3 regions of the Pontibacter saemangeumensis genome follow, and region 2 is predicted to be linked to each of the others. Evidence: riboswitches for the same ligand, from Rfam matches in the RefSeq annotation. Region 2 holds a riboswitch; each other region holds the start of a gene.

Region 1 (3,274 bases), on a different contig from region 2:
AGCACCGTCCATTTCGAGGAGTCGATCATGATCGGCAGCTTGGAAATATCCGGTTCAGAGGCAATCAGGTGCAGGAAATTAGTCATCGCCTCCTCGGAGTCCAGCATCCCTTCGTCCATGTTCACGTCAATGATCTGGGCGCCGCCCTCTACCTGCTGCTGCGCCACCGACAGGGCGTCTTCAAACTTGCCTTCCACAATCAGGCGGGCAAATTTCTTCGATCCGGTCACATTGGTGCGCTCCCCCACATTCACGAACAAAGTCTCCGGGGTGATGGTGAGGGGCTCCAGGCCGCTGAAGCGCGAATAGGCGGGCAGTTCCGGAACAACGCGCGGTTTATGTCTGGCAGAAAGCTCCGCAATGCGGCGAATGTGGTCGGGGGTGGTGCCGCAACAGCCACCCAGAATATTAACAAGGCCCTCCTGCAGGTACTCCTCCACAATAGCGCCCATCTCATCCGCCGACTCATCATAGCCGCCAAAGGCGTTCGGCAAACCGGCATTCGGGTAAGCACTGATATGCACGTCCGCGATGCGGGACAGCTCCTGGATATGGGTTTTCAGTTGGCGCGCGCCCAGGGCACAGTTAAACCCGATGCTGATGATCGGGGCGTGGGAGATGGAATTCCAGAACGCTTCTACTGTCTGGCCAGAAAGTGTCCGCCCGCTGGCATCGGTAATCGTGCCCGACACCATGATGGGCAGTTCTTTGCCGCCGTCCTGCACAAATTGCTGGGCAGCATAAAGGGCCGCTTTGCAATTCAGCGTGTCGAATACGGTTTCTATCAGCAGCACATCGCAGCCGCCGTCCACGAGGCCTCGCACCTGCTCATAGTAGGCTTCCACCAACTGGTCGAAGGAGATGGCGCGGTAGCCGGGGTTGTTCACATCCGGGGAAAGCGAAGCGGTGCGGTTGGTCGGGCCAATGGCGCCGGCCACAAAGCGCGGCTTACCCAGGTTTTGGGCTGTTACTTCGTCTGCCGCCTCGCGCGCCAGCCTGGATGATTCGTAGTTCAGCTCATACACCAGGTCCTCCATGTGGTAATCGGCCATGGCGATACGGGTACCGCTGAAGGTGTTCGTCTCCACGATGTCGGCCCCGGCCTCCAGGTACTCTTTGTGAATGGCCTTGATAATATCGGGGCGGGTAAGGGAGAGCAGGTCGTTGTTGCCTTTCAGGTCGCTGGGGTGGCTGGCAAAGCGCTCGCCGCGGAAATCGGCTTCTGAAAGCTGGTAACGCTGAATCATGGTGCCCATCGCGCCGTCCAGCACGAGCACACGCTCCTTCAGCAATTTATGAATGGGATGTTTTGTCATGGTCGGTGTCTCCTTTTCTTCTCTTAAGTCTGCTGCGTTCGGCTTATCAAGAAGGACACCTGGGGAGGAGTACATTCTTATCTTTTCCGGGGCATTGTGTCCGGAAGGGAATTAGCACCAAGCGTTTACATGGTTGCTAAGACGTCGTAGGGCCCTGTCCCTCGGTCTTTCTTGATAAGAAGCTGCAAGTTAGGGATATGTGGGCAGTATATGAAATTTTATTGCATTAAATTATGATATGCTTCCTTTCACCTGTTCCACGGCTTGCGGATTCCGGGTACTAATGGTGCTTTAGGCCGCTTGCTCCTATTTCAGGGGAGGGAGGGCCGGGAAATGCGCGACGAAGCGCCACACAGGCAAGCCGCCGGAAACGGCGGTCGGTTAATGGCAAAAAAGAAAGGGTTGCCAGCTGGCAACCCTTTCTCAGTAACGCTACTGCCGGGGCAGTTGGCTGTTATACCTACGCTTCCGCCTCTACTTTAGGAACTACAGAAACGTAAGAACGGTTTTTCTTACCTTTTTTGAACTGCACCACGCCGTCCGTCAGCGCGAACAGGGTGTGGTCTTTGCCGATGCCCACGTTCACGCTTGGGTGATGGGCAGTGCCTCTCTGTCTTACTATGATGTTACCAGCGATGATATCCTGGCCACCGTAAATTTTAACACCGAGTCTTTTGGAATGCGACTCGCGGCCGTTATTAGAACTACCTGCTCCTTTTTTGTGTGCCATGTTTTTTAACTTTAATCCGGGTCAGCGAACCGGGCCCGGAAAGATTTCACGATTAATTTCTTCTTACTGCTTATCCAATGCTCTCGATCAGGACTTTCGTGAAGTGCTGGCGGTGGCCATTCTTCTTTCTATAGCCTTTTCTTCTCTTCTTTTTGAAAACGATCACTTTGTCGCCTTTCACGTTGCCAAGGATTTTACCAACCACTTTAACACCGCTCACGAAAGGAGCACCTAACGTAACGGTTCCGTTATCATCAGTAAGAAGAACATTGGCGAACTCAACGGCGTCACCATCATTGCCGGAAAGCTTGTTAGCGTAGATGAACTTGCCGTTCTCTACTTTGGTCTGTTGACCTGCGATTTCTACAATTGCGTACATCAGCTTCAATGTATATTTAAAAGATTAGTGCGCAAAGGTACGGCGCTTATTTTATATATGCAATGGCTTGTGCTACAAATTGTTCCTGCCTTGCACACCCGCTGTGTACGTTTTTGTGGATAACCGTGTTAACATCTGCGCCACCATTTGGACAAGCTGTTAAAAACCGCTTTATGCCGTTAAAAAATAGCAAGTTATATCCAAACGTTAAAGTGAAGGTTTTCCACAAATTGCACTACAGTCTGCGTAATCCGCCTGCGGCGTTACACACTTCTGCTCCATGGCCTTGTTGCTCCCAGCTGGCCCACACCACCACCGCCCAAACCCGCCCCCAGCGGGCTAATCTCCCCCTGAACATGCGCTATATGCATACATTTCAATATTTTACATCAATTATATATGATTTATATATGTTATCCACGCTGTGGATAACTATGTGCATTACCCCCGAAAATAGCCTTTTCCACCCTCTGAGAGGGTGTGCATAAATTGAACAACTTTCGCCCCGATTTTCAAGTTCAATTCTATATATTTGAACTCCTGATATAGCAGCCATTCCTGCAAAGCGACGGCTAAACATATTCGGCTGCCGGGAGTTTTGAGAACAAACGTTCTTACCAAACCTTTTACAAGCTATATATATGAGTGACATGGAGCCAATACTGAAAGAGAATCCCAACCGCTTCGTCTTGTTTCCGATTCAGAATGATGAGGTGTGGCAGATGTACAAGAAGGCTGAGGCCAGCTTCTGGACAGCCGAAGAGATCGACCTGAGCCAGGACCTGAAGGACTGGGAGAACCTGAACGACGGCGAGCGCCACTTCATCAGCCACGTGCTGGCTTTCTTCG
Region 2 (3,274 bases):
GTTGAATGCGATTCCCCAGGGAGAGTGGCGCGCGTTGGAGGCCACATGTACCAGCCTCTCAAACACACGCGGCTTCAGCAGTGCCCATTCCAGGGCCTGCTGCCCGCCCAGCGAGCCGCCGATCAGGGTATGCACTTTCAAAAGGCCAAGGTCCTGCCGCAGCAGGTCAAAAGCAGCCACCACATCCCGGTTGGTTACCTGCGGAAAAGTGTGGTAATACGGCTGCTGTGTCTGCGGATTAAGGCTTAGTGGCCCGGTAGAGCCGTAGCAGCCGCCCAACGCATTCGCGCACACCACAAACCACTCCCGCGGATCGTATAGCTTGCCTTCGCCAAACAGGTCGCACCACCAGTCAGTGAAGTCGGAGCTGCCGGTAAGGGCGTGGCACACCCACACCACATTGTCGCGCTGCTCATTTAAGGTACCGTAAGTGGTATAAGCCAGCTGGAAGGCGGGCAGCGCAGCGCCCGACTCCAGCTGGAAGGTATTATTATATGTAAAAACGTGATGTGTCGGCATATTTAAATTTAAGTTTATCGTACTGGCTCCGGCTGCGCCTCCCGCACCTTGGCAAAAGCCTGTTCAAAATCTGCCTTGATGTCGTCGATGTGCTCAATTCCGGCAGACACGCGCAGCTGCGTCGGCTCTACGCCTGCGCTTAACTGCTCCGCATCCGAAAGCTGCTGGTGCGTGGTGGAGGCTGGGTGAATGATCAGTGTTTTGGCATCGCCAACATTCGCCAGGTGGCTTACCAGCTCCAGGCTGTTCACAAACGTCTCCGCCTGCTGCTTCTCTCCCTTGATGGTAAAGGACAGCACCCCGCCAAACCCGCGCTTCAGGTATTTTTTTGCTAGATCGTGGTATTCGCTGCTCTCAAGCCCCGGGTAGTTGACCGATTCCACCTGCTCGTGCTGCTCCAGCCACTGCGCCAGTTCCAATGCGTTCGCTACCGTTCTGTCCACGCGCAGCGACAGTGTCTCCAGGCCTTGCAGCAGCAGGAAGGAATTGAAAGGGCTCAGCGCAGGCCCGAAATCACGCAAGCCCTCCACGCGGGTGCGGATGGCAAAGGCGATATTGCCAAAGGGCCCGTCCGTGCCGAACACATCCCAGAATTTCATGCCGTGGTATCCTTCCGAAGGCTCCGAGAACTGCGGGAACTTGCCATTGCCCCAGTTAAAGTTACCGCCGTCCACGATCACGCCGCCAATGCTCGTGCCGTGGCCACCAATCCATTTTGTGGCGGCCTCTACCACCACGTTCGCGCCATACTCTATCGGGCGGAACAGGTAGCCGCCCGCACCGAAGGTATTGTCCACTACCAGCGGCAGATCATGTTTTTTAGCCAGTGCGGCCAGCGCCTCAAAATCGGGGATGTTAAAACGTGGGTTACCGATGGTCTCCGTATAGATCGCCTTGGTGTTCTCGTCAATCAGCTTTTCATAATCTTCGGCCTTATCCGATTCTGCAAAGCGCGCCTCAATTCCCAGTCTTTTAAAGGATACTTTAAACTGGTTGTAGGTACCGCCATACAGGTAGTTGTTGGTAACGAAATTGTCGCCGGCTGCCAGGATGTTGTTTAGCGCCAGGAACTGCGCCGCCATACCGGAGGCCACCGCCACCGCTGCCACACCGCCTTCCAGGGCTGCCACGCGCTTCTCAAACACATCCGTGGTGGGGTTCATGATGCGGGTGTAGATGTTACCGAACTCTTTCAAGGCGAACAGGTTTGCGCCGTGCTCCGCGTTTTTAAAAGCATATGAAGTCGTCTGATAAATCGGTACCGCACGGGACTGCGTCGTTGGGTCTATTTCCTGTCCGGCGTGTAACTGAAGTGTTTCGAAGTGCAGTGGATTTGGCATGTTAGTAGAAATTATGGGTTGGAGTTAGGTTTTGAAACTGGTGCAGCGCCGAAGCGCCTATAGGGTAAGGCAACAGCAGGAACTGCTGGAAAGGCAGGTTTGCCTGATTTAGCAACAACAACACCGCCTGTTGCACAGGGCAATGCGCATGCTGCTGAAAGTTATGGGTAATTCTAATATGTGCGGCAGCGGCGTGGCTGACGTAATAAGTAATTTGTGATGTGTCGGATTGGTTCCCTTTTTCATGCTCGTATCAATTTATATCCTTCCGGATGTTCCGGAATCAGGAATTAGCACCTTAACCTCGGTAGTTAGGTTGCTAGAGTTTCACAGAGCCTGTCTCTCCACTCTTCTTTATAAATCAAATTCCCGAAGGGATGATTGACTTGATGTTGCAATTATAAAGCCCGGAAAAAGCAAATCCAAATAAAACACCGTTTTTCTGCCTTTTCGTTTCGGTTTGCCTTCTTCTCCCCACGTACGGCAGCGCTTCATAAATCGTTGCCCGTACAGCGCGGTTGGTTACTGAGTCCGCAGATTATGCACACTTTTGCTTGATCATGGTCAAATTCAGCACCTATTATGAGGTATAGGATTTCGCCTGATCACATAGCACAATAAGGAAAGTTCATAAGGTAATAATCAGTCTAAAATACCATCTATAGCTTTTATATTATAAAACTTCCTGCATCATATCAAAGTATAATCCAATATGGCATCCTAACCGGAAATACCCCTCTTGGAGTGTGAAATACAACAAGGCCGGTAAAAATTTCCGGACCTATAAAATATAGTTAACTTTGCCCGTCTATCATGACACTGACTTAATGGAGGCCATCAAAGAAACCAATTTCTCATTTGCAGGACAAACCGGATTTTACAGAGGCAAGGTTCGTGACGTTTATTACTTTGGTGACAAACTGGCCATTGTAGCCACAGACCGCATCTCTGCCTTCGACGTGGTGCTGCCACGCGCCATCCCCTACAAAGGACAGGTGCTGAACCAGATCGCCAGCCTGAACCTGAAAGCTACTTCTGATATTGTGCCCAACTGGGTGCTCTCGACACCAGACCCGAACGTGACGGTTGGGTTTATGTGCGAGCCTTATAAAGTTGAAATGGTGATCAGGGGTTACCTGGCCGGGCATGCCTGGCGGGAGTACAAGGCGGGCAGGCGAAGCGTATGCGGTGTTCCGTTGCCGGAGGGCCTTCGTGAGAATGACAAACTGCCCACTCCCATCATCACGCCTACCACCAAAGCCGGCGAAGGGCACGACGAAGACATTACGCGAGAAGAGATTTTAGCAAAAGGCCTTGTATCGGAGCAGGATTATGCTATCTTAGAGCAATATACGCGTGCGCTATTCGCCCGTGGCACCGAGCTTGCCAAACAACATGGCCTGATTTTGGTTGAT
Region 3 (3,274 bases), on a different contig from region 2:
AGGAATCTGTTTAAAGAGAAACGGTCTAAATCTCACAGCGTGCGCAGCTCCTGCGAGCGACTGGCTATATCGTCTGGCCCCGGCTGTATTCAAACCACTTTCACCGCTGCGCAAAGCTTTCTTTGGAAATGCGTAGATTCAGTTAAGCCAACTGAGATGCCCTATGCAACTGACTCCTGAATTTAAAACCGCGATCTCCCACCTGCCTCCTGCCGAGAAGGACAAGCTGCTGTTCCGCCTGCTCAAAAAAGACCCGGACCTGTGCCAGCGCCTGCAGTTTGAGCTGGTGGAGCAGGGCGAGACCCTGCAGGAAAGGCGGGAGGCCGTGGCCTCGGCCATCCGGAAACAGGTGAAGTACGAGCCTTACTCCCCCGGTTACCTGATGATGGACATGCGCGCGCTCAACGGCGAAATTACCCGCCATGTAAAATACACCAAAGACAAGGAAGGCGAGATTCAGCTGACCCTGCTCCTGCTGCGCAGCTACCTCGAAGAGCACCTCGCCTTCATCGTGGCCCACCTCTACCGCGCCGACACCCTGCAGGATTACCTTGTTAAGCGCACGCAGTTTGTGCTGCAGAAACTCAGCAAGCTGCACGAAGACTTCTACATCGAATACGAGGCCGATGTCAATTATATCCTCCAGGCACTTCACCAGAAAGTAGCCCCCATCCAGGCACACAAAGCCAAACTGCCCAGGGAATGGCCATCTTAGCCGCTGTCGGCGGCGCAGGCATCGGTAAAAATTAATCCGCGTTTCCACTGCCCGGCCAGACACAACGAAGCAGATTTTTCGTTATATTCCATCAGGATCAATCTTTAGTTGAAGGCTTATGAAAACCCTACCTGTCAACTGGCTTACCGAAGGGCTCATCGACTTCGAGTACAAAAAGTATATGCTGCTGGCTTACCTCAAAGCCGCCAAAGAAGAGTTTGGGCAGCACCGCCTCTATCCGGTTTTATCTGACCTGATCATGCACTACCGCCACCTGCTGCAGGTGAAGGAACACAAGCAACTGGTATATGAGACCTTCCCGCAGCGCATTAGCCGCGCCGATTTCGAGAAGCTGGAGCTGGTGTACCAGAAGATCGTGGAAGACGACGAGACCATGCAGCAGATCGAGGAGATCATCCGGTTTGCCGCGCCGCTTTTCAACCAGACGGTGGCTTCTGGCCAAGAACTGTATGAGTTTGTGGAGCGCCACCTGGAGATCAGCCCGGTCGGCATCACGCCGATGTACCACGACGAGGGCTACCTGTTCCTCGACGCTTACCCTGGAAAGGAGACACAGGTCTATCTGTACCGTATCACGGTGTTCGAAAACACCTACGAAAAATACCGGGGCATAAACACACAACTGCTGCAAACGGTGCGCCGCGGGCTGGCCCAGACACACGAAAACCTGAAGGTGCAGCTGCTGCGTGAGCGGCGTGCGCTGCCAAACCCGGCCACTTTCGCCGTGGTATCGCGCATTCCGGTGCCGCTGGAGCATTCGCTGCTACCCATCGCGAAGCGCTCGCTGGTGAAGTTTGTGACCAACCTGGCCGCCTGACAGCCCCCAGGACCAGGCTGTGGGGCAGCAGTGCAACGGATTCTGCTGCCCCACCAAATATATTTTGCCCTACCTATTAGGCAGTTGAACAAAAAAAGCTTTAAATTTGTATTCCAATTACCAATTGACTTAAACGTCGGTAAAATTTATAGAGAAGAGGCGAGAGAATAGGCTCAAAGACCCTCTGGCAACCACCCGATCGGGAAGGTGCCAAGTCCTATCCCGCCGGGCGGGAGCATATAAATTTAATATATAATGCATACTACAGCTAACACATCGCCTTCATTTTCCGGTAGCACTCCTGCTGCCACTGTTCCTGCTTCTTCCATGGCTTGCAGTACTTCTGCCCTTTGCTGTTGTTGCTGCTGTATGCAGTGCTGCTAAACCCATTGCCTTCGGTTTAGCCCTCAGCACTTTTGCCACATCAGGCGTTCCCCTTTTCACACTCTGTTTCAGGTATTTTTTAGGCAATGCGTCCGCTATCAGGTGTTTTAGCACCTAAAAGCACAAAGTACCTTGAAAGCAGTTGTGCCCCAGGGCGTTAGGCAAATCATATATTAAATAGTCCGCAAGAAATTAACATTCCATACATGAGTCAGATTTCAGCTTTAGAAACCAAGGTGCCGGCGCTGCTAGGCCTGCTGGAGGGCAAAAGCATAGAAGAGAGCCTCACTTTGCTGGCGGCCCAGTTCCCGGGCCAGATTGCTTTCTCCTCCAGCCTCGGCATCGAGGATCAGCTCATCACCCATTATATATTCGAGAACAACCTGCCGATCCGCGTTTTCTCGCTGGACACCGGCCGCCTCTTCAACGAGACCTATAACCTGCTGCACAAGACAAACGAGCATTACGGCAAGAAGATTGAGGTTTACTTCCCGCAGCACGAGGCCGTGGAGCAGATGGTGACCGAGAAAGGCACGCTCAGCTTCTATGCCTCGGTCGAGAACCGCAAGCAGTGCTGCTTTATCCGCAAGGTGGAGCCGCTGAAGCGCGCGCTGCAGGGTGTGCAACTCTGGATCACGGGCATCCGGGCCGAGCAGTCGGACGCGCGCCAGGAGTTGCAACTGCTGGAGTGGGACCCGGGTTTCCAGATGATCAAGTACAACCCGCTCCTGAACTGGTCGTTCGAGGCGGTGCGCGAGGCGGTGCGCCAGTTGCATATCCCCTACAACCCGCTGCACGACAAGGGCTTCGTGAGCATCGGCTGCGCCCCCTGCACCCGCGCCATCGCTGAGGGCGAGGACTTCCGGGCGGGCCGCTGGTGGTGGGAGAGCGACTCCAAGAAAGAGTGCGGGCTGCACGCACGTTGATGAATTAAAAATTCAAAATTAGAAATTAGAAATTGGGCTATATCCTCCTTTCTGATTCAGAATTGAACAATTAATATATGACAAAGAGATATTTAGATTACCTCGACCAGCTGGAGGCGGAAGCCATCCATATCATGCGCGAGGTAGCGGGCCAGTTCCAGAAACCGGCTCTCCTGTTTTCTGGTGGCAAAGACTCCATCACGCTGGTGCGACTGGCCGAGAAGGCTTTTCGCCCGGGTAAGTTCCCGTTCCCGCTCGTGCACATCGATACGGGCCACAACTTCCCGGAAGCGATCCAGTACCGCGACGAGCTGGCCGAAAGGCTGGGCGAGAAGCTGATCGTGCGCCACGTGGAAGACACCATTAAAAAGCAGAACCTCTCCGAGCCCGTGGGCCGCTATGCCAGCCGCA

What was found. Region 2 has a riboswitch for S-adenosylmethionine ahead of ABD920_RS03380 (O-acetylhomoserine aminocarboxypropyltransferase/cysteine synthase family protein). Riboswitches for the same ligand answer to the same signal wherever they lie in the genome.
Region 1: it holds a riboswitch for S-adenosylmethionine, as region 2 does, so the genes downstream of both, metH (methionine synthase) here and ABD920_RS03380 (O-acetylhomoserine aminocarboxypropyltransferase/cysteine synthase family protein) in region 2, are expected to answer to the same signal.
Region 3: it holds a riboswitch for S-adenosylmethionine, as region 2 does, so the genes downstream of both, ABD920_RS17135 (phosphoadenylyl-sulfate reductase) here and ABD920_RS03380 (O-acetylhomoserine aminocarboxypropyltransferase/cysteine synthase family protein) in region 2, are expected to answer to the same signal.

What each region holds. Positions count from the first base shown of each region.
Region 1 covers NZ_BAABHC010000021.1:3,975-7,248, forward strand. The annotation lists gene metH (methionine synthase) at 1-1,316, opposite strand, end outside; SAM riboswitch class I at 1,391-1,497, opposite strand; gene rpmA (50S ribosomal protein L27) at 1,777-2,046, opposite strand; gene rplU (50S ribosomal protein L21) at 2,117-2,425, opposite strand; gene ABD920_RS17815 (ribonucleoside-diphosphate reductase small subunit) at 3,076-3,274, shown strand, end outside.
Region 2 covers NZ_BAABHC010000002.1:450,707-453,980, forward strand. The annotation lists gene ABD920_RS03375 (homoserine O-acetyltransferase family protein) at 1-519, opposite strand, end outside; gene ABD920_RS03380 (O-acetylhomoserine aminocarboxypropyltransferase/cysteine synthase family protein) at 534-1,859, opposite strand; SAM riboswitch class I at 2,115-2,222, opposite strand; gene ABD920_RS03385 (phosphoribosylaminoimidazolesuccinocarboxamide synthase) at 2,687-3,274, shown strand, end outside.
Region 3 covers NZ_BAABHC010000016.1:745,909-749,182, forward strand. The annotation lists gene ABD920_RS17125 (hypothetical protein) at 164-715, shown strand; gene ABD920_RS17130 (hypothetical protein) at 834-1,553, shown strand; SAM riboswitch class I at 1,697-1,799, shown strand; gene ABD920_RS17135 (phosphoadenylyl-sulfate reductase) at 2,144-2,863, shown strand; gene cysD (sulfate adenylyltransferase subunit CysD) at 2,941-3,274, shown strand, end outside.